DNA from 3 places in the Brevibacillus sp. B_LB10_24 genome. Region 2 is predicted to be linked to each of the others. Evidence: riboswitches for the same ligand, from Rfam matches in the RefSeq annotation. Region 2 holds a riboswitch; each other region holds the start of a gene.

Region 1 (6,302 bases), on a different contig from region 2:
GCGCATCGGCGAAGGGGCTTCGATGATCCGCACCAAAGGCGAGCCGGGAACGGGCAATATCGTAGAAGCCGTTCGTCACATGCGGACAATGCAATCGCAGATTCGCAAGGTTCAAAGTATGTCGTATGACGAGTTGATGGCGGAAGCCAAAACGCTTGGCGCTCCCTATGACTTGTTGGAGTACGTGCACAAAAACGGCAAGCTGCCAGTGGTAAACTTTGCTGCCGGCGGAGTTGCCACACCGTCTGACGCCGCTTTGATGATGCATCTTGGCGCTGACGGGGTATTTGTCGGCTCCGGTATTTTCAAATCGGAGAACCCTGAGAAATTTGCCCGGGCGATTGTGGAAGCAACTACTCACTACACGGATTACGAATTGATAGCCCGCGTTTCCAAAGGGCTGGGCACGCCGATGACAGGCATCGAGATTTCCAAGATTGGCGACGCAGACCGCATGCAGGATCGCGGCTGGTAAGGTGAAATGGCGATGAAAATTGGCGTTCTTGCCCTGCAGGGAGCAGTAGCCGAACACATCCGCATGCTGAACCAGGCGGGTGCAGAAGCGGTTGCGGTAAAAAAGGCAGAAGAACTGCGTGATCTGGACGGCTTGGTCATCCCCGGCGGAGAAAGCACCGCGATCGGGAAAATGATGCGAAAATACGGATTTATGGAGGCACTGCAGCCGTTCGCCGCAGAGAAAAAGCCCATCTTTGGAACCTGTGCCGGAGCGATTTTATTGGCGAAGGAAATTGTCGGCCAGGAAGAGGCCTACCTCAGGTTCATGGATACGACGGTAGAACGAAACGCGTACGGCCGACAGAAGGACAGCTTTGAAGTCTCCCTGCCGATTGCCGGCGTGGCACCCGATTTTCCCGCCGTGTTTATTCGGGCGCCTTATATCGTGGAAGTACGAGGTGCGGGACAAGTCCTGGCCAAATACGATAACAAGATCGTAGCTGCCCGGGAAGGACAGTTTTTGGCAGCGGCGTTTCATCCGGAGCTGACCGAGGACAGCCGTTTTCACAAGTACTTCCTGGACATGGTCAAAGAATACCGCGAGGACAAGGCACCTGTATAAGGTGCCTTTTTTGCGCTTTACACCCGTATAGATTTTGGTGTAAATTTAAATAATAATAGGGAAGAAAGCTTCGACGGGAACAAGTACTCTGTATTGATTGGTGCAGAGAGGCGGTGGCAGGTGCAAACCGTCCCAACAAACAGACGAATCCATCCCAGAGCGGCAAGGGAGATAACCTTGCCCGGCAGCGTGCCGTTATCACGTAAAAGAGGGTAAGTTGTCTGACGGATTTGAAGCGGACAATTTGCCAATAAGGGTGGCAACGCGGGTCCACACTCGTCCCTTAGCGGGAGCGGGTGTTTTTTTATGTTTGTATATAGCGATGGAGGGATATGTCATGTTAGATCCGAAGATTTTGCGACAGGATTTAGAAGGGGTCAGACGAAAGTTGGCCAATCGAAACGAAGATATTTCCGCTCTTGACCAATTTGCTGAAACAGATGAAAAACGCCGACAAGTCATCCAAGAAGCGGAAACCTTAAAAAATAAACGAAACACCGTATCGGAACAAGTCGCAGTACTGAAACGGAATAAGGAAAATGCCGACCATCTGATCGCGGAAATGAAGCAGGTAAACGACAGGATCAAGGAACTGGATGAAGAGCTTCGGCAGCTGGATGAGAAAGTGACGGAGATTCTTCTCAGTCTGCCAAACCTGCCGCATGAATCCACCCCGGTAGGCCAAACGGAGGAGGAAAATGTCGTCGTCAGAAAATGGGGCGAGCCAAAGCAGTATGATTTCCCGGTAAAGCCGCATTGGGAGCTGGCCAACGATTTGGGTATTCTCGATTTTGAATCGGCGGCGAAAGTGACCGGAAGCCGCTTTGTCTTTTACAAAAAGGCGGGTGCACGTTTGGAACGGGCCTTGATGAACTTCATGCTGGATTTGCATGTGAGCCAGCACGGCTATGAAGAAATTATCCCGCCATACATCGTGAACCGGACGAGCATGACCGGGACAGGCCAACTGCCTAAATTTGAAGAGGATGCCTTTCGCTTGGACGGCCCGGACTATTTCCTCATTCCGACCGCGGAAGTGCCGGTTACTAACATGCATCGTGACGAGATCCTGGACGGTGCCAGCCTGCCCCGGTACTATGCCGCGTTCAGCGCGTGTTTCCGCTCAGAGGCGGGTTCTGCAGGCCGTGACACTCGCGGGTTAATCCGTCAGCATCAATTCAACAAGGTAGAGCTGGTCAAGTTTGTGAAGCCGGAAGATTCCTATGAGGAATTGGAAAAGCTGGTGGCCAACGCGGAAAAAGTCCTGCAGCTGCTGGACCTGCCCTACCAGGTCCTGAGCATGTGCACAGGCGATCTCGGCTTTACCGCCGCGAAAAAATACGATCTTGAGGTATGGATTCCCAGCTCCAATTGCTACCGGGAAATTTCGTCCTGTTCCAATTTTGAAGATTTCCAGGCGCGGCGGGCCAATATCCGCTTCCGCCGGGACGCCAAGTCCAAGCCCGAGTTTGTTCACACGTTAAATGGCTCAGGCCTGGCCCTCGGCCGGACTGTCGCGGCCATCATCGAAAATTACCAGCAAGCAGACGGAAGCATTCTGATTCCCGAGGCGATTCGCCCGTATATGGGCGGGCTGGAAAGGATCGCCCCGTAAAAAAAGAAATATGCAGGCGGGAAGGCGCAGGCTCGAGTCTGCGCTTTTTCCCATTTGCAAAAAAGGCTAATCCCAAATATAATAAAGTGTAGGTGTTTTTTGTCCCCGTAGCTCAGTTGGATAGAGCGACAGTTTCCTAAACTGTGCGTCGGAGGTTCGAGTCCTCTCGGGGGCACCATTCTATCGATGTTGACAAATCAATACGCTTGGGGTGCTGGAATTGGCCGGCTGAGATTGTATCCCAATAAGATACTGACCCTTTAAACCTGATCTGGGTAATGCCAGCGTAGGGAAACCTATTTTGACACTTCTTTGTGCGTCCAACACGCGCTCCCGATCAGGGGGCGTTTTTTTATGTTCGCATCGCAGCATCAGGGGAGGAAGAGAAGATGAACTTGGGTAAGTGGAAATACGCCGTTTTGACGGGGTTAGCGATTTTTAGCCTGGCTGGCTGCGGCGGTCAAGGTCAGGAAGCGGGAGAACAAGGACATGCATCGGAAGGGCAAAGCGGAGCCGCACCCGTGCAGATAAAAATTGCCTTGGATTGGTCGCCAAATACGAACCACACAGGGCTTTACGCCGCCAAAGATCAGGGGTACTACCAACAAGAAGGGTTGAACGCGGAGATTGTCCAGCCGGGAGCAGGCGGCGCGGAGGCGATGGTCGCATCCGGTGACGCCGACTTTGCCGTCAGTTACCAGGAGGTCGTCTCCCAGGCCCGTACCCAGGGGGTGCCAATCGTCTCGATCGCAGCAGTCATTCAGCACAACACGTCCGGTTTTGCCTCTCCCGCGTTTAAAAATATCAAAACGCCGAAGGATTTTGAGGGCAAGACGTATGGCGGTTACGGTTCCCCGACGGAACTTGCCTTGCTTCAATCCGTCATGCAGTTTGACCATGCAGATGCCGGGAAAGTCAAGATCGTCAACACGGGGGAAGGAGATTTCTTTACTTCGATGAAACGGGATATTGATTTTGCCCTGATCTACTACGGATGGACCGGGATCGAAGCAGAGCTTCGCAAGGAACCGCTGAACATCGTCTACTTGAATCAGTACTCTGACAGCCTTGACTTTTATACTCCGGTATTGATCACCAGCGAAAAGATGATCAAGGAAAAACCGGAAATCGTCAAAGCATTTATGGCCGCCACCTCCAAAGGATATCAATACGCGATTGAAAAGCCGGAAGAGGCTGCACAGATTTTACTAAAAGCTGCCCCCGATCTGGATAAGGATCTGGTCGTTGCTAGTCAAAAATGGTTGAGTTCCCGCTACCAGGATGATGCACCGCGTTGGGGAGAACAGAAAAAGTCAGTATGGGAAAATTATGCAAAATGGATGTATGAGCATCATTTGTTGGAGAAGCCGTTAGAAGTAGATACGGCCTTCACTAATGAGTTTCTCCCGGACGGAAAATAAACAAAACAGGGAGACAAAAGCAATGCTGAACAGAACGTGGCTTCAAAAGTTATGGCCGCCGGCCGCGGCGATCCTATTCCTGTTGACGGTCTGGCAGCTGGCTGTCACCATATGGCCGGTTCCCGCCTGGATGCTGCCGAGTCCGCTGCAAATCCTCTCCGAGGGTGTGAGCAGCATGCCGAGGATATGGATGCATACGGCCTTTACCATTCGGATGACACTTATCGGGTATGTCGTGGGGGCAATCGTTGGATTTGTACTATCGTTCGTTTTACACATGCTGCCGCGGCTCAAAACGGCTTTTTATCCCTTGTTGATTTTGAGCCAAAACATCCCGATTATCGCTTTGGCGCCGCTGTTGATGATCTGGTTTGGTTTCGGGCTGCTCCCGAAGATCATCGTCATCACACTGGTCTGCTTTTTTCCCATTGCTGTCGCGACCCTGGATGGCTTTGCCCAAACGGATCCGGTGATGCTGAATTACATGAAGATGATCGGTGCCAGCCGGCGGCAGATTTTTTTCAAACTGGAGCTGCCCCATGCCATTCCGTACCTGTTCTCCGGGTTAAAGATCTCTGCGACATACAGCGTGATGGGTGCCGTCATTTCGGAGTGGCTCGGTTCGGATAAGGGGATCGGGGTCTACATGCTGCTTGCCAAATCCGGATTTCGCACGGACCGGGTCTTTGTAGCGATTTTTATGATCGTATTTTTAAGCCTGCTGTTATTTGGGTTCATCATCCTTTTGGAGAGATTGTGTACCAGGTGGAAGCCGAAGGTGTAGGCTGCGACGGGGGGGTAAAGCGTAACAATGGACTGCCAATTGAAACTCCGAAACCTTGCCAAAACGTTTCGAAGCAACGGAACGGAAAGAAAGGTGCTCGACAATATTACCTTGACGGTAAAAAAAGGCCAGTTTGTCTCGATCGTCGGCCCCTCCGGGAGCGGAAAGAGTACGCTGTTTCACATCATTGGCGGATTGATTCGGCCTACGTCAGGGCAGGTGTTCATGGACGGAAAAGACGTGACCGGGACAAAGGGACTGATCAGCTACATGCCGCAGCAGCCGGCGCTGTTTCCATGGCGAACGATCGTCGACAACGCCATATTGGCCAGAGAGGTAGCGGGACTGCCCCGGCGGGAGTCGATCGAAATGGCGAGAGAGTGGCTGGGCAAAGTCGGACTGCAGGGGTATGAACAAGCTTACCCCCATGTTTTGTCAGGCGGCATGCAGCAGCGAGTCGCTTTCTTGCGGGCGCTCCTGAGTCCACAGGAGTACATGTGCCTGGACGAGCCATTTGGCTCGCTGGACGCGCTGACGCGGTATGACATGCAAAAGTGGCTGACGAGCATTTGGGAGACTCAGAAGCGCTCGGTGCTGTTTGTGACCCACAGTATCGAAGAGGCGTTGTTCCTGTCGGATACGATCTACGTATTCTCCAATAAGCCGACAACTGTGCTGAAAGAAATAACCGTTCCTTTTCCCCGTCCGCGCGAGGAAGAGGTGATGGGAATTCCGGTTTTTCACGAGTTGAAGCGGGAGATTTACCAGCTGCTAAAACGAGAGCAGGGGCGTTTGGCAGAGTCGAGCGGGACGAAGGAGGAGATTTCTCATGCTGCGCCATATTGATGCCCATATTCATTTGGACAAGTATGAATCGGGTATCCAGCATGCCATGCTCAGTGAACTGGAGGATTGCGGCATACTGGGTGTCGTTGCCGTTTCGATGAATCTGGCGTCCTGCCGGGATAACCACAGGCTGCAGCTTCGATTCCCCCGGCAGGTCTTTCCCGCTTACGGGTTTCACCCCGAACAGGAGCTGATCGCCGAGGAGGAACTGGATCAGTTGTTTGCGTGGATTCGGGCGCACCAGGATGGGATGGCGGCAGTAGGGGAAGTGGGATTGCCGTATTACGAGCGAAAACAGGCGGAAGCTGAGGGCAGGGGCTTTGAGCTTGACCCCTATATCAGACTGTTGGACCGGTTTATCGCGCTTGCCGCCGAACTGAAAAAACCGGTTGTGCTTCATGCTGTGTATGAAGACGCCAAAACCGCCTGTGACCTGCTGGAGAAGCACAACGTCCGAAATGCCCATTTTCACTGGTTTAAAGGGGACGAAGAGACGGTCAGACGGATGGCGCAAAACGGGTATTACGTATCGTTTACACCTGATATCGCGTACGAAGC
Region 2 (6,302 bases):
AAAGCGGCGATCCGTCGTCAGCGCCTGGATTCTCAACACGGGCTGTTTCACATCCTTTGTCTTCTAAACTCGGCCAGCAGGGTTCAAATTCAGTCTGACCCGTTTTGGCAAAGGCTATCAGTCCATTTTGCAGAGTTTTTGACAGATACGCATGTTCTTCTCCGCTAAACGCAAAAAGACCCGCCTCGATGAAAGCGCGGGTCTTGCATTTGCTTCCTCTAATTTAACATCTGGAAGACTTGCTCTACGTCTTTGTCGCCTCTGCCGGAGAGGTTCACGATGAGAATCTGATCCCGGTTCATCGTCGGGGCCAGTTTCAACGCGTAGGCGACGGCATGGGAGCTTTCCAGGGCAGGGATGATCCCCTCTGTTTTGGACAGGATCTGAAAAGCTTCGAGCACTTCCTCGTTCGTCACCGTATAGTACTCGGCGCGGCCGGTTTCCTTCAAATAGCTGTGTTCCGGACCGATGCCTGGATAATCCAGACCGGCGGCGATGGAGTAGGTCGGCTGCGGATTTCCTTCCTCGTCGAGCAGCACCAGGCATTTGAAGCCGTGGATGACGGCCGGCACTCCTTTGGTCAGGGTAGCTGCCTGGTCGGGCTCGACGCCGATCAAGCGTACACCCGCTTCCTCGATGTAGTGGGCAAAGGCGCCGATGGCATTGCTTCCGCCCCCTACGCAGGCGATGACGGCGTCAGGCAGACGGCCTTCTTTTTCAAGGATCTGCCGCTTCGACTCTTCGCTGACAATCGCCTGAAAGTGCTTGACCATCGTCGGGAACGGATGCGGTCCCACTGCTGAGCCGAGCAGGTAGAACGTGTTCCGATAGTTTTGCACCAAATCGTTCAGAGCCTCGTCTACCGCATCTTTCAGCCTACCCTGTCCCTTGGAGACGGGAACGACCTTCGCTCCCAAGAGCTCCATTCTGAAGACATTGAGCGCCTGCCGCCTGGTATCTTCCGCTCCCATGTAGATCGTGCAATCCATGCCAAACATCGCACAGGCGGTCGCGGTTGCTACTCCGTGCTGGCCTGCTCCCGTTTCGGCGATGACGCGCTTGGCTCCCATGCGTTTGGCCAGCAAAATTTGTCCGATGACATTGTTGATTTTATGGGCACCGGTGTGGTTTAAATCTTCCCTTTTCAGGTAAATTTTCGCACCGTTGCATTTTTCTGTCAGGTTTCTCGCGTACGTGAGGGGATTTTCCCTGCCGACGTATTCCTTTAAATAGTACAAGTACTCTTGTTTAAACTCCGGATCGTCCTTGTACTTCTCAAATTGTTCGGCCAAATAGTCTAAAACCTCTTTCAATTCGGGCGGAACGAAGCTTCCACCAAACTGGCCGAAGTACCCCGGTTCAAACTCTGCTGTGCTCATGTGTATCTCCTCCTCAGCTCTTCTCCTGCTCTGCTCAGGGGCAGTGCATTTATAACCTACAATACAATCGGCCGGATAAAATGTCAATGAGGTTGCCCTAGTCGCTGAAAAAAAGGTGGCGGATCTTTTGAGTTTGAGAACATGGTGGCGGCGGAAGAAAAAAATGGGCGAGCTTCGTCTGCGGCACGCCTGCGGGGAAGCCGGGCTGGCCGTCTTCACTACAAAAAACGGCACTTCGACCAAAAAGGGCTGGAAGTAGTTCAACGTAGAATTTGGTCGACAAGCGTGTGCCGTTTTTTTCCGTTCCGACTGGGCAGGCGTTGCCAAGGACTGTGCTCGCTCCATTTTTTCTTCCTGCTCGTGCTGTCCTCACATTAAGAAACCAGCCCTGGCTGATGCAGGACTGGTTGAGATAGTTTGATTATCTTGTTAACGGCTTACCGGCTGAGGTGGGCAAGCTGTGGTGCTTTTTTGACCAGCAGGGTGAGCACGATGCCGGTTATGATGTATTCCGGCAGGATGTAAGACAGGTTGTATAGGAAAGAATACGTGGTTACCGGCATTCCTTCCGGGGCATAGGAGCCAAACCAGACCACGCCTGCGGTAAAATGGCATAACAAACGCACCGTTACGGCCATGAGCAAGCTGAGCCAGATTTTCGCGGTTTGATTGGCGCCGGACAGCCAGTTCGCCGAGCGGGCCAGGCCGACCAAGCCGATCGCCGTATAGGCTACCGGATACTCCAGAAAAAACTGGACCGGATGAACCACGTATCCTCCAATCAAATATTTCAACTCGCCGACGATCAGGCCAGCGATTAACCCCGCCGTCAACCCTCTGCGCAGCGCCACGATCACGATCGGCAGCATCACTAACGAAATGGAACCGCCCTGCGGCATCTGAAAAATTTTGACCATGCCAAGCACGTACGCCAGTGCTGCCATGATGGCGATCTCCGCCATGATTGTCAAACGCCCTGTATTCATCTCTTCCCCTCCGTATGTTGTTCACTTTCACTTCTGTTAGCCAAGCGTAAAAAAACTCCCCCCTTCATCGATGATCCGATGTGCGGAGGAAGTGTTGTTTACGAGCATACAGGTATGAAAAAAACCGTTGTGGAAGCAACGGTCTTCACATACGAGTCGACAAACAGGTGCGATGTATGCAAATCCCTCCGCTGGCATTATCCAGATCAGGTTAAACGGTCGATAACGAGTCAGTTATCCTCTCAGCCCAGTTTCCCAAGCTCCCGCATATATTGGTTACGGCACCATCATATCAGATCTGTATAAGATGTCAAGACAAACGGACTGCGAAAAAGGTTGTTTACCCAAACGCCAGGAAGGGAAAGGAACTGGGTAATTGGTCCCAGACATCAGGAGAGATTGGAGTAGAAGACAACCATGGCAAAAGTAGTGGTAAATCCGGCAACCATCAAGAAAAATATCATCAAAGGACTTCTTGAGCTGATCGATTCCGTGCCCGACAGCGATGAAGCTGCCGCCGTGAAACAGCTCATTTCCTATTTGAATGGTCTGCTGAGAATCAATGTGGTCACTCCGCCTACCACGGAAATCATGAGCATCATCAAACACGAGAAGCCCACCCTTTACCACGCCACCCGCCGGTCGCTGACGTCCACCAGCCATTTGAGCATGCTGTTTCAGATTGATATGAACCCGGACTTGGCAGCAGAGAGATTGCAGCAATACCAAAAAAGCAACTGAACGAAGCCCGTCTCCACAATTCCGAGACGGGCCTTTTTGTCTCATATCCGGTCATCTTCCCAGCGCTTCGCGTATACCTCGGCTGCTTCGCCGGCTTGATCCCGGGTCTTTACTTGGTTTGCAAAAGCGGCTGCCGATTGATCCAGCAGCCACTCCCGGACGGGATCTTCATTTACGTCCGAATCGACCTCCGTCTGTTCGTCGTCTTCCGCCTGTTCGGTAATGTAGGGTGTATCCAAATTTTGCTTGGTCGTCAGGATGTTTACCTGCACGTTTTCCTCTGATTTTTTCATCTTTGCTTCCGCCTTGTCTGCATGTTCTTACCTGGTACTATTTCCCGGCAGAACTGATCATATGCATGCCGGGATGAGCCATGAGTACAGGCCAAGACAACCCGTACGGAATATGAATTTTCCGTCTATTTTCTCCCGAGAGGAGTTGCTTCGTCAGGGAAGAATTACTTCAGAGGGCCTGACAGCAAAACGACAGGTTAGAAGCGTTCCTTACGGTTATGTTATCGATAGGATCTTTTGGAGGGTTACACTTGCGGATACGATATCTACCCCTTTTGCTCATTTTTGCGTTGTGTTTGCTGCTCCCGGGGTACACTCCTCACGCCGGCAGTGCGAAGGCTGCATCCATCGGCCCCAAGGGGCTGGGGACCGAGCAGCGGAATTGGGTGACCGGTCCCGAAAAACCGCAGATTTCTATGGAGCGCTACAGAGTAACGGTTCAAGATGATGTGACCATTCCGATGCGCGACGGCGTCCTCTTGAAAGGCCGCCTGTATTTGCCCCAGAAGAGCGGTCCATTCCCTACGCTGGTGATGCCAAACGGCTATGGTCACGACAGCCGTACCGGCCGGCAGATGGATCATCTGCCTTTTGAGATGGCACAGCGCGGGTATGCGGCTTTGCATGTGACTATGCGAGGGACCCCGCCGTCGAGAGGGGTCAAGAACCTCTACAATAAATTCGGGAAAGACGGCTATGACGTGATTGAATGGGCCGCCGAACAGACGTGGAGCGACGGCAACGTGGGTATGGTTGGCGCGTCCCTCTTAGGGATCAACCAATGGCTTGCGGCCAAGGAACTTCCTCCTCACCTGCGGGCAATCACCCCCGAGATCGCTTGTACGGATTGCTATGACACGCTGTGGTATCCGGGCGGGATGCTGCCCGGACCGGGCAGAGCAGCACGCGGCTTCCCGGAGTACACCTCGGCCGTCCAGCATCGAAATTTCGACAGTTGGTGGCGGGAGCGCACCGTACTGGCCGAGGATCTTCAAGCGATGGCCGACCACGGCATAGCCGTATTGATCTCAGGCGGCTGGAACGATTACATCACCCCGGGCAACGTGAAAGCTTTCGCGGAATACAGCACCATGAACGGCAGCAGCAAGCTCATCATCGGACCTGAGGCCCATACCTCGATCAAATCGCTTCTCCCCTACAGTTACAGAAATTACCAGCAACTCTGGTTCGACCACTATCTACTCGGGCTGGATAACGGCATCGACCAGGAGGATCCTGTGCTGATCTATGTGCAAGGACCCAATCAATGGCGGTTCGAAAAAGCCTGGCCGATCCCGGATGCCAATCTGGAAACACTGTATTTGAGCCAGACGCGAAGCGGGTCTGTCAAAAGCTTGAATGACGGTTCACTGTCGGCCGATAAACCCGCGGAGAAAAAGTCGGTTGCCAAGTACAGCTATTCTCCCGCTGCGGGACCCTTCCTGCCTGCGATGCGGAGCAACGACAACGGGATTACGCAAGCGGATCAACGCCCGTATGAAGCAAAAACGCTTACCTGGACCACAGGTGCGCTTTCCGTCCCTACGGAAGTGACGGGCAGCTTGAAATTTACCTTTTGGGCTGCAGCCACTGCGAAGGATACGGACTTTGTCATACAAGTGACAGACGTCGCCCCCGGCGGAGAGTCCAAACAGGTTACAACCGGCTACCTGAACGCCCCCCGGGCAAAGTCGCGCTCCCATCCGGCGCCGCTCACACCGGGTAAAATCGAACAATATGAGATCGAAACCTTGCCCACATCGTACGTCTTCGCGGCCGGACACCGGATTCGCCTAAGCATTGCCGGCGGGAGCAAAGCGCTGCCTCACCAGATCGCTCCCCAGGGACCGGGCCTCAATCCCACTCCGGCCGAAGTGACGATCTACCAGGATGCAACTCATCCTTCGAGCCTGGAGATCCCGGTGATCGGCACGAATTTGAAGGGGCAAGTTCAAAACCCGCCAGAGCAGAAGTGGACCAGCTTGTTGGAGCGCTTGAAGTCGCTCATGCAGCATCAGATAAACAAACCAGTCGCACGCCAATGAAGGCGTCCGACTGGTTTGTTTTATGTTCAAACGAGCGGTCCGAAATCCTTGTCCAGCTTCAGGAGAAATTTGGCGACTTCCTTCGCGTGATTTTTGACGTAGATGCGGTAATCCCCATCTTCGGGAACGGTTATGGTAATGGTACCTGTTCCAGTGGCAACCCGCTTGCTGTACACTTTCTCTGTGGAGACGGACATGATCCCGATTTCAAGTTCTCTTACCTGCTCGCATGCAACAGACCAAGTGACAGTCTCGCCTTTGGCCCATGCCGCCTGACCAAAATTGTTCTCGTGTTCGGCAGCCAGCCAAACAGTTAAATCCTTTCCGTTCGACGTGCTGATACCGCCTCCTTCTCGAGCTGCTCCCTCGGACGATTGAGTCGGCCCGGCTTCCGCCGTTGACGGACCTACTGCAGGAGCAATGGAAGATTCCACAGGCTTTCCGGCGGAACTAACAGCAAATGCCCCTCCTGTCCCGATGGTGGCGATCAGTACGATGCCTAAGATCACGAGGCCAGATTTCTTCTTTGTCGTGTCCATAATCGAAAAAAGGCGAGTCCTCATTCCCTTCTTCCCTTCGTAAAAGTTGGTTGAGAAAGACGTTTGGCGCCCGTCCCGGCTGCGGACGACGCCGATGATCGTTTCCCCGTAACGCTTGCGCTGCGCAAGGCTCATGCCTGCCAGTACCCGTTCATCGCATGCGATTTCCCCCTGCGCGGCAATCGCTTTTGCCATCAGATAGACAACCGGGTTGAACCAGTGGACGGCAGCCGCGAGCAAAACCACTGCTTTGTACCAGAGGTCGTTTCTCTTGAAATGAACAAGCTCATGCCTGAGAATGAAGTCCAGTTCATCGGAA
Region 3 (6,302 bases), on a different contig from region 2:
GCTCTTTCTTTTTCGGCTCGTAATCCGGCATGAACCGGTGGTGGTTTTTGTCCAGCAGGTAGCCGCCGTCGCCGCGGGCGCCTTCCGTGATCAGGATCCAGGAGGGGACGATGCCTGTCGGGTGAAATTGCACCGCCTCCATGTTGCCAAGCGGGACGACCCCAGTCTCCAGAGCGATGAACATGCCGTTGCCTTCATTGATAATCGCGTTGGTAGAAGCACCGTAAAGCCTGCCGTAGCCTCCTGTAGCGATGACCGTGGACTTTGCGGCGTAGACCCGAAGCTTGCCGGTCCGCAGGCATCTGGCCACCACGCCATGGCAGCGAGTGCCGTCGTGGATCAGGGAGATCGCCTCTGTCCGGTCGTGGACGGTGATGCCCAGCTTGATGACGACGCTGTCCATCGTGTAGAGCAGCGTATGCCCGGTGCCGTCCGCCGTGTAACAGGTGCGCCATTTCGCCGTTCCGCCGAAGTTGCGGGCGGTGATCAGCCCTTCCTTATCCGCGTCCTCGCGAATCTCGGCACCGTCGTACATCCGGGAACCGGCGACCACCCGATTCCACGGCACGCCCCAAAAGGCCATTTGCCGAACGGCAATCGGCGCCGTTTCGGCAAACAGCCGGGCAACCTCCTGGTCACAGCCCCAATCTGAACCTTTCACTGTGTCAGCAAAGTGAACGTCGGAATTATCGCCTCTCCCCATTGCGCTGTTGCCGAGAGAAGCCTGCATCCCGCCTTGAGCCGCCGCACTGTGGGAACGCCTGGGCGGAACCAAGCTGAGGATGATGACATTCAGGCCCTGCGTGGCGGCTTCGATCGCAGCCCGTTCCCCGGCCAGACCGGCTCCGACAATTAATACGTCTGCAGTAAAGCTGTCATATCGGCTCATACGGAACCCCCCAGCGAGAAAAATACCCATATGCTGGCCAGACCGAGCAGAATGGTGCAGATCGTGACCACGGTAAGCACCCGTTTCAGACTGTGCCGTTTGACAAATCCCCATTTCACCAGGGCGCGATACAGCCCGACGCTGGCATGGTACTCGGCCATAACCAGAAAGATGAGGTAAAACCAAAGCATCCACGAGTGAATGCGGCCCGCGCTTAGCTTTGCGTCGATCCCGGCGTACACCACGACGAAGACGTGAATGATGATCAAAAGCAGCATGGCGCTGCCGGTTACCGCCTGAAACAGCCAAGACCAGGTATCCTGATGCCGGATGATCTTCGCGTGCCGCCAGACGGTCTTCTGCTCCTGCCAGCGGCTGGGGATCCGGCGCAGCACGGCGCCAAGGTGGGCCCCGACCGTCAGGATGATGAACGCGACTGCCAGGTGCAGCAGGTAAAATTGCTCCATGAAGTGGGCCAGTTTGTTGAAGGCGCCTGCACCCAAAAGAATGGAGGCGACGAAAATCATATGTGTCCACAAAAATCCGACCAACAACAAGCCGCTGACCGTTTGAACCAGTTCCATCCATAAATCCGCTTTTCTGTTTTGGGTCAAGGCTCTTTGCAACTGCATAGCCATTCTCCTTCCAGGAAGCGCTTCAATGACAGCGCAACCTCCGTTAAAGTCCTTCTCGGCGATGGCAAGCTACATCCTGGCGACATCGTTACAGGTTTTGATCCTCACGGGGCTTACCTGGAGTAAGACCAAGAACTTTTCCACATTGGGTGCAAACAAGTACGGGTATCTTCAAATCGTACAGGTCGTCATAGAAAAAGGGATGATCCGGCCGGTGTTCCACCTTCGTCGCAGCGCCACAGCAATCCGAAACGTTCATCTGTTCCCTTCCTTTCTAAAAGTGTTTCGCTGTGGTGTGACCGTAAATAAAATGTGGAGTTCAATTGAGGAGATGTCGCCAGCACCTGAGTTTTTTATTACAACAATATTCGAAGTCTACAGCAAAAATGCTGTCGGAAAAGCATCCTGCCGCGAGAGGGGCCCTCCTTTCACCCGCAGAGGTCTTCTCGAGCTGGGGCTAAATGGCAAGATCATGTGCATAAAGATCGACTTCAGGCGATGCAATTGATAGAATAAAGAGAGCAGCAGTATATAGAGGTGATTCTTTGAGCAAGTTTCTGTTGTTTTCCCTGTTGTTTTGGATCACGGGCAATCCGTTTATCGCTATCATTCTTTTACTGGTGATTCTCTACTTTCTGGACATGCGGTTTGTGGGAATTTTGCCAAACTGGGTCAAACCCCTGAAACAAAGCAGAAGGCTGGCCAAGCTGAAGCAGGAAGTCAGGCTGAATCCGCATCATACTTCGTCAAAGCTGGAAATCGCGCATATTTTGATCGAGAAAAAACGCTACCAAGAGGCTTTGTCCTACCTGGAGAACAGCCAGTCCGTCATGTCAGAATCGGCGGAATTCTGGTATCAGCTGGGGCTTTGCCGACTTAAGCTGGGGAACCTGGCGGACGGAGAAAAGCTGATCGAAAAAGCGCTGGCGATGAATCCGCGGGTCAAGTACGGCGAACCTTATCTGGATCTGGCCGAAGCGTTTTCCGCCTCCGACCGGGAAAAGGCGCTCAGCTTCCTGGAGCGTTTCCGGGAAATCAACTCCTCCTCTTGCAAGAGCTACTACCTGCTGGGCCAACTGTACGCGCAGCTTGGCAAAAACAGCGAGGCAAAGGCGGCGTTTCGCGAGGCTGTAGACATTTACCGTTCGCTGCCCAAGTACAAAAAGCGCACGGAGAGACGCTGGGCGATGCTTTCGATGCTGAAATAGCAGGTTGAAAACTTTTGCAGTCTCTGCTACCATAACAGGTAATTGCATATTGTTTTCCACTAGGGGTGCTTTGATACACAAAAGCTGAGAGATGAATGAGTTCATCAACCCTTTGAACCTGATCCAGTTTGTACTGGCGGAGGGAAGTGGTGTGGACTATGGAGCATGCATACTCGAGCTTTTAGCCACCTTCCTCGGAGGGTGGCTTTTTTGCGCTTGAAAAAAGAGAGGAGCGGATGAGAAGTGAGGACGTTTGGGACGGGCATTCCCAAAGCATTGACCATCGCCGGCTCGGATAGCGGCGGAGGAGCGGGGATTCAGGCAGACCTCAAGACGTTTCAGGAGCTGGACGTGTACGGGATGTCGGTGCTGACTGCGGTTACGGCGCAAAATACGCTGGGTGTCCGGGGGGTTTACCAGCTGACAGTGGAAGCCATTGTAGAACAATTGACAGCGATTGAGATTGATCTCGCCCCGCAGGCGGCGAAAACCGGCATGCTGTTTAGCGGAGAGATCATTGCGGCGGTCGCGTCCTGTATCAGGCGGTTCGGCTGGAGCAATCTCGTGGTAGACCCGGTGATGATCGCCAAAGGCGGAACCGGTCTGCTGCAGGAGGAGGCAGTGCAAGCTTTGAAGGAACACCTGCTTCCGCTCGCCAAGATCGTAACGCCCAATGTCCCGGAAGCGGAAAAATTGACCGGCAAAACATTGAACAGCTTGGCCGACCGGAAAGAAGCAGCAAAACAAATCGCGGATATGGGGGCCCAGCATGTCGTGATCAAAGGGGGGCATCTGGAAGAGGACGCGGCGACAGACTTGTTTTTTGACGGCCGGGATTATTATGAATTGACGGGACCGCGGGTGTATACCAACCACACGCATGGCACAGGCTGCACCTTTTCCGCCGCGATCACGGCAGAGCTTGCAGCAGGGAAGACTCCCCTTGCTGCGGTTAAGACGGCGAAAGCGTTTATCCAGGCGGCAATCGAATACCCGCTGTCGATCGGCTCCGGCCACGGTCCAACCAATCATTGGGCCTATCGGAAGTACAGTCAGTGGGTGGGTGTTAACAAATGATCCCGTTTCCGAACATGTTACAGCAAATTCGGACAAAAAAACCGCTGGTTCACCTGATCACCAATCGAGTGACGGTCAACTTTGTCGCCAACGGCCTGCTTGCTGCCGGGGGAAGTCCGATGTGTGCCCATCACCCAGAGGAAGTGTGCGAGGCCGCCGCCCATGCGGATGCCCTGGTAGTAAACCTCGGTACGCTTGAACCCGATATCGCAGAGGGAATGATCCTTGCCGGTAAAACGGCCAAAGCAAACGGCATTCCCGTCGTTCTTGACCCTGTTGGAGCCGGCTTGTCCCGGCTGCGCAAAGAGGCAGTGAACCGCATTATAGAAGAAGTCAGACCGGATGCAATTTGCGGCAATGCTGCGGAAATCGGCTTCCTGGCAGGTGAGCGCTGGGCGGGAAAAGGGGTGGACGGAGACGTCGGCAGCAGCGTTGAACGGCTTGCTTGCCGGTTAGCCAAACAGCTGCAAACTACTTTGATTGTGACGGGGAAGACAGACGTGATCACGAATGGCGAAAAGCTATTTCATGTGGAGCACGGCAGTGAAATGATGAGCAAAGTGACCGGCACAGGCTGCCTGGCAACTGCGCTGATCGGCTTGTTTTTGGCCAAGTCAGTGGCTGTCTCTCTGTCCGTTGCCGAGAGAGCAGCTGCGGCTATGACGATGGCAGGACTTTGCGGGGAGAAAGCAGCGAAAGGATCCCGCGGCCCGGGGAGCTTTCAAGCTGCGTTTTTGGATCAACTCTCTTTGCTGACCGACCGGGAGTTGTCCTCGGCCGAAGGGCTTAAACGAAAGGAGGTACCCTTATGATGACGAAGGCGTCTTCATTGCGCGAAGCGTTGAAATTGTACTTTGTGATAGGCAGCGTCAATTGCCGAACGGATCCGGTTGCAGTTCTGGAAGAAAGCCTGAAGGGAGGAGTTACGTGTTTTCAATTTCGGGAAAAAGGAGAAGGCGCTCTCGGCCCGAATAAAGCGGAACTGGCAAAAGAACTGCAAAAGATCTGCAAGCGATACGGGGTTCCTTTTTTTGTAAACGACGATCTTGAACTGATGGAAACGCTTGACGCTGACGGGCTGCATATCGGACAGGAGGACGGGGATATACCCAGCACCCGCTCCAGGATCGCCGGAAAAATCCTGGGAGTCTCCGTCCACAATCTGGCAGAAGCGCAAAAAGCGGTCCGGATCGGTGCCGATTATGTCGGCGTCGGTCCGATCTATCCGACGGAGACGAAAAAAGATACGAGAGAAGTGGCTGGTACCAGGATCATCCAGATGTTTCGATCCGGAGGAATTGCGCTGCCGATGGTCGGCATCGGCGGCATACAGCACGGTAATGCCGGGGCTGTAATTCGATCCGGGGCTGATGGAATTGCTGTCATCTCCGCGATCAGCCTGTCCGATTCGCCCCGCCAAGCCGCGCAGGCACTGAAAAGGGAGGTGAACGGTCTTGGGCAGCACTAAACGGATCACGATAATGGCGATGCTGGTGGCAATCGGCACGATCAGTTCGCACCTTATCTGGCTGCCTGCAGGGGTGGCAAAAGCGTTTCCGATCCAGCACAGCATTAACGTGATTGCCGGCATTCTGCTCGGCCCCGGACCGGCAGTCATCGTCGCCTTTGCCATCGGCTTGCTGCGCAATTTGCTGGGTGTAGGCTCGCTGCTGGCCTTCCCCGGCGGGATGATCGGCGCTTTTTTTGCCGGTTATCTGTACAGTCGATACCAGAAGACCTGGACGGCTGCGCTGGGTGAAATTTTTGGCACCGGAGTCATCGGAGCCCTGCTGTCCGTGCCCGTCGCCAGGCTGCTGCTGCAAACATCGGCCGCTGCCCTGGCCTTTGTCCCCCCTTTTTTGGTCAGCTCGATAACCGGCGCGGCGATCGGCTTGGCAGTTGTCGCAGCGCTGCGAAAAACAGCTTCCGCCCGGCTTTGAGGCCGGTTCGGCAGTTGTCGCTTGCCCGGGCAGCGGACCATTCTCTGGTTTTTATTCGCCGGGTTTGGGGTAAATGATTAGGGTCATTCGCGAAGTGGATTCAGCTTGCCTGTCCTGGGCAAGGCAAAAGGAGGGATTGGATGGGGTTGCAGCTGCCCATCTCGGTAAAAGGAGTTATCATCGAAAACGATCGGGTATTGTTGCTCAAAAACGAGCGAAATGAGTGGGAGCTTCCCGGCGGCAGGCTAGAGCGGGGGGAAACGCCGGAGACGTGCGTGATTCGGGAAATACGCGAAGAAACGGGAATCATCTGCAGTGTCGATGCCTTGCTTGACGTCTGGGTCTACAAGGTGTTTGCCGGCCATGAAGTGTTTGTGGTCACGTATCGCTGCCACTGCGAAGATGCCTCCCGGTTCAGGCTGAGCAGCGAACATCAGGAGTATCAGTGGCTGCCGCTCTCCGAAGTGGAGCAGGCCTACATGCCACAAGGCTACAAGGATTCCATTCGGAAAGCCGGCTGATGCCGTCGTTATGATCCTCCGATGATCCGGCA

What was found. A riboswitch is a leader RNA that binds a small molecule or an ion and turns the genes downstream of it on or off. The one in region 2 is predicted to bind thiamine pyrophosphate.
Region 1: another riboswitch for thiamine pyrophosphate. It lies ahead of ACI7RC_RS25965 (ABC transporter substrate-binding protein); the one in region 2 lies ahead of thiT (energy-coupled thiamine transporter ThiT).
Region 3: another riboswitch for thiamine pyrophosphate. It lies ahead of thiD (bifunctional hydroxymethylpyrimidine kinase/phosphomethylpyrimidine kinase); the one in region 2 lies ahead of thiT (energy-coupled thiamine transporter ThiT).

What each region holds. Positions count from the first base shown of each region.
Region 1 is NZ_JBJQOQ010000048.1:21,676-27,977, reverse strand. Features, by position in the region: gene pdxS (pyridoxal 5'-phosphate synthase lyase subunit PdxS) at 1-475, shown strand, start outside; gene pdxT (pyridoxal 5'-phosphate synthase glutaminase subunit PdxT) at 488-1,078, shown strand; T-box leader at 1,140-1,365, shown strand; gene serS (serine--tRNA ligase) at 1,416-2,693, shown strand; tRNA gene ACI7RC_RS25970 (tRNA-Arg) at 2,795-2,871, shown strand; TPP riboswitch at 2,891-3,003, shown strand; gene ACI7RC_RS25965 (ABC transporter substrate-binding protein) at 3,083-4,114, shown strand; gene ACI7RC_RS25960 (ABC transporter permease) at 4,137-4,898, shown strand; gene ACI7RC_RS25955 (ABC transporter ATP-binding protein) at 4,926-5,744, shown strand; gene ACI7RC_RS25950 (TatD family hydrolase) at 5,728-6,302, shown strand, end outside.
Region 2 is NZ_JBJQOQ010000032.1:29,783-36,084, forward strand. Features, by position in the region: gene corA (magnesium/cobalt transporter CorA) at 1-39, opposite strand, end outside; gene trpB (tryptophan synthase subunit beta) at 219-1,379, opposite strand; gene ACI7RC_RS22105 (hypothetical protein) at 1,507-1,638, shown strand; gene thiT (energy-coupled thiamine transporter ThiT) at 1,817-2,365, opposite strand; TPP riboswitch at 2,532-2,642, opposite strand; gene ACI7RC_RS22115 (hypothetical protein) at 2,783-3,106, shown strand; gene ACI7RC_RS22120 (hypothetical protein) at 3,148-3,399, opposite strand; gene ACI7RC_RS22125 (CocE/NonD family hydrolase) at 3,651-5,444, shown strand; gene ACI7RC_RS22130 (M56 family metallopeptidase) at 5,471-6,302, opposite strand, start outside.
Region 3 is NZ_JBJQOQ010000012.1:126,599-132,900, forward strand. Features, by position in the region: gene ACI7RC_RS13460 (fumarate reductase flavoprotein subunit) at 1-889, opposite strand, end outside; gene ACI7RC_RS13465 (succinate dehydrogenase/fumarate reductase transmembrane subunit) at 886-1,521, opposite strand; gene ACI7RC_RS13470 (hypothetical protein) at 1,550-2,032, shown strand; gene ACI7RC_RS13475 (tetratricopeptide repeat protein) at 2,070-2,732, shown strand; TPP riboswitch at 2,784-2,894, shown strand; gene thiD (bifunctional hydroxymethylpyrimidine kinase/phosphomethylpyrimidine kinase) at 2,976-3,809, shown strand; gene thiM (hydroxyethylthiazole kinase) at 3,806-4,621, shown strand; gene thiE (thiamine phosphate synthase) at 4,618-5,277, shown strand; gene thiW (energy coupling factor transporter S component ThiW) at 5,264-5,749, shown strand; gene ACI7RC_RS13500 (NUDIX hydrolase) at 5,890-6,270, shown strand.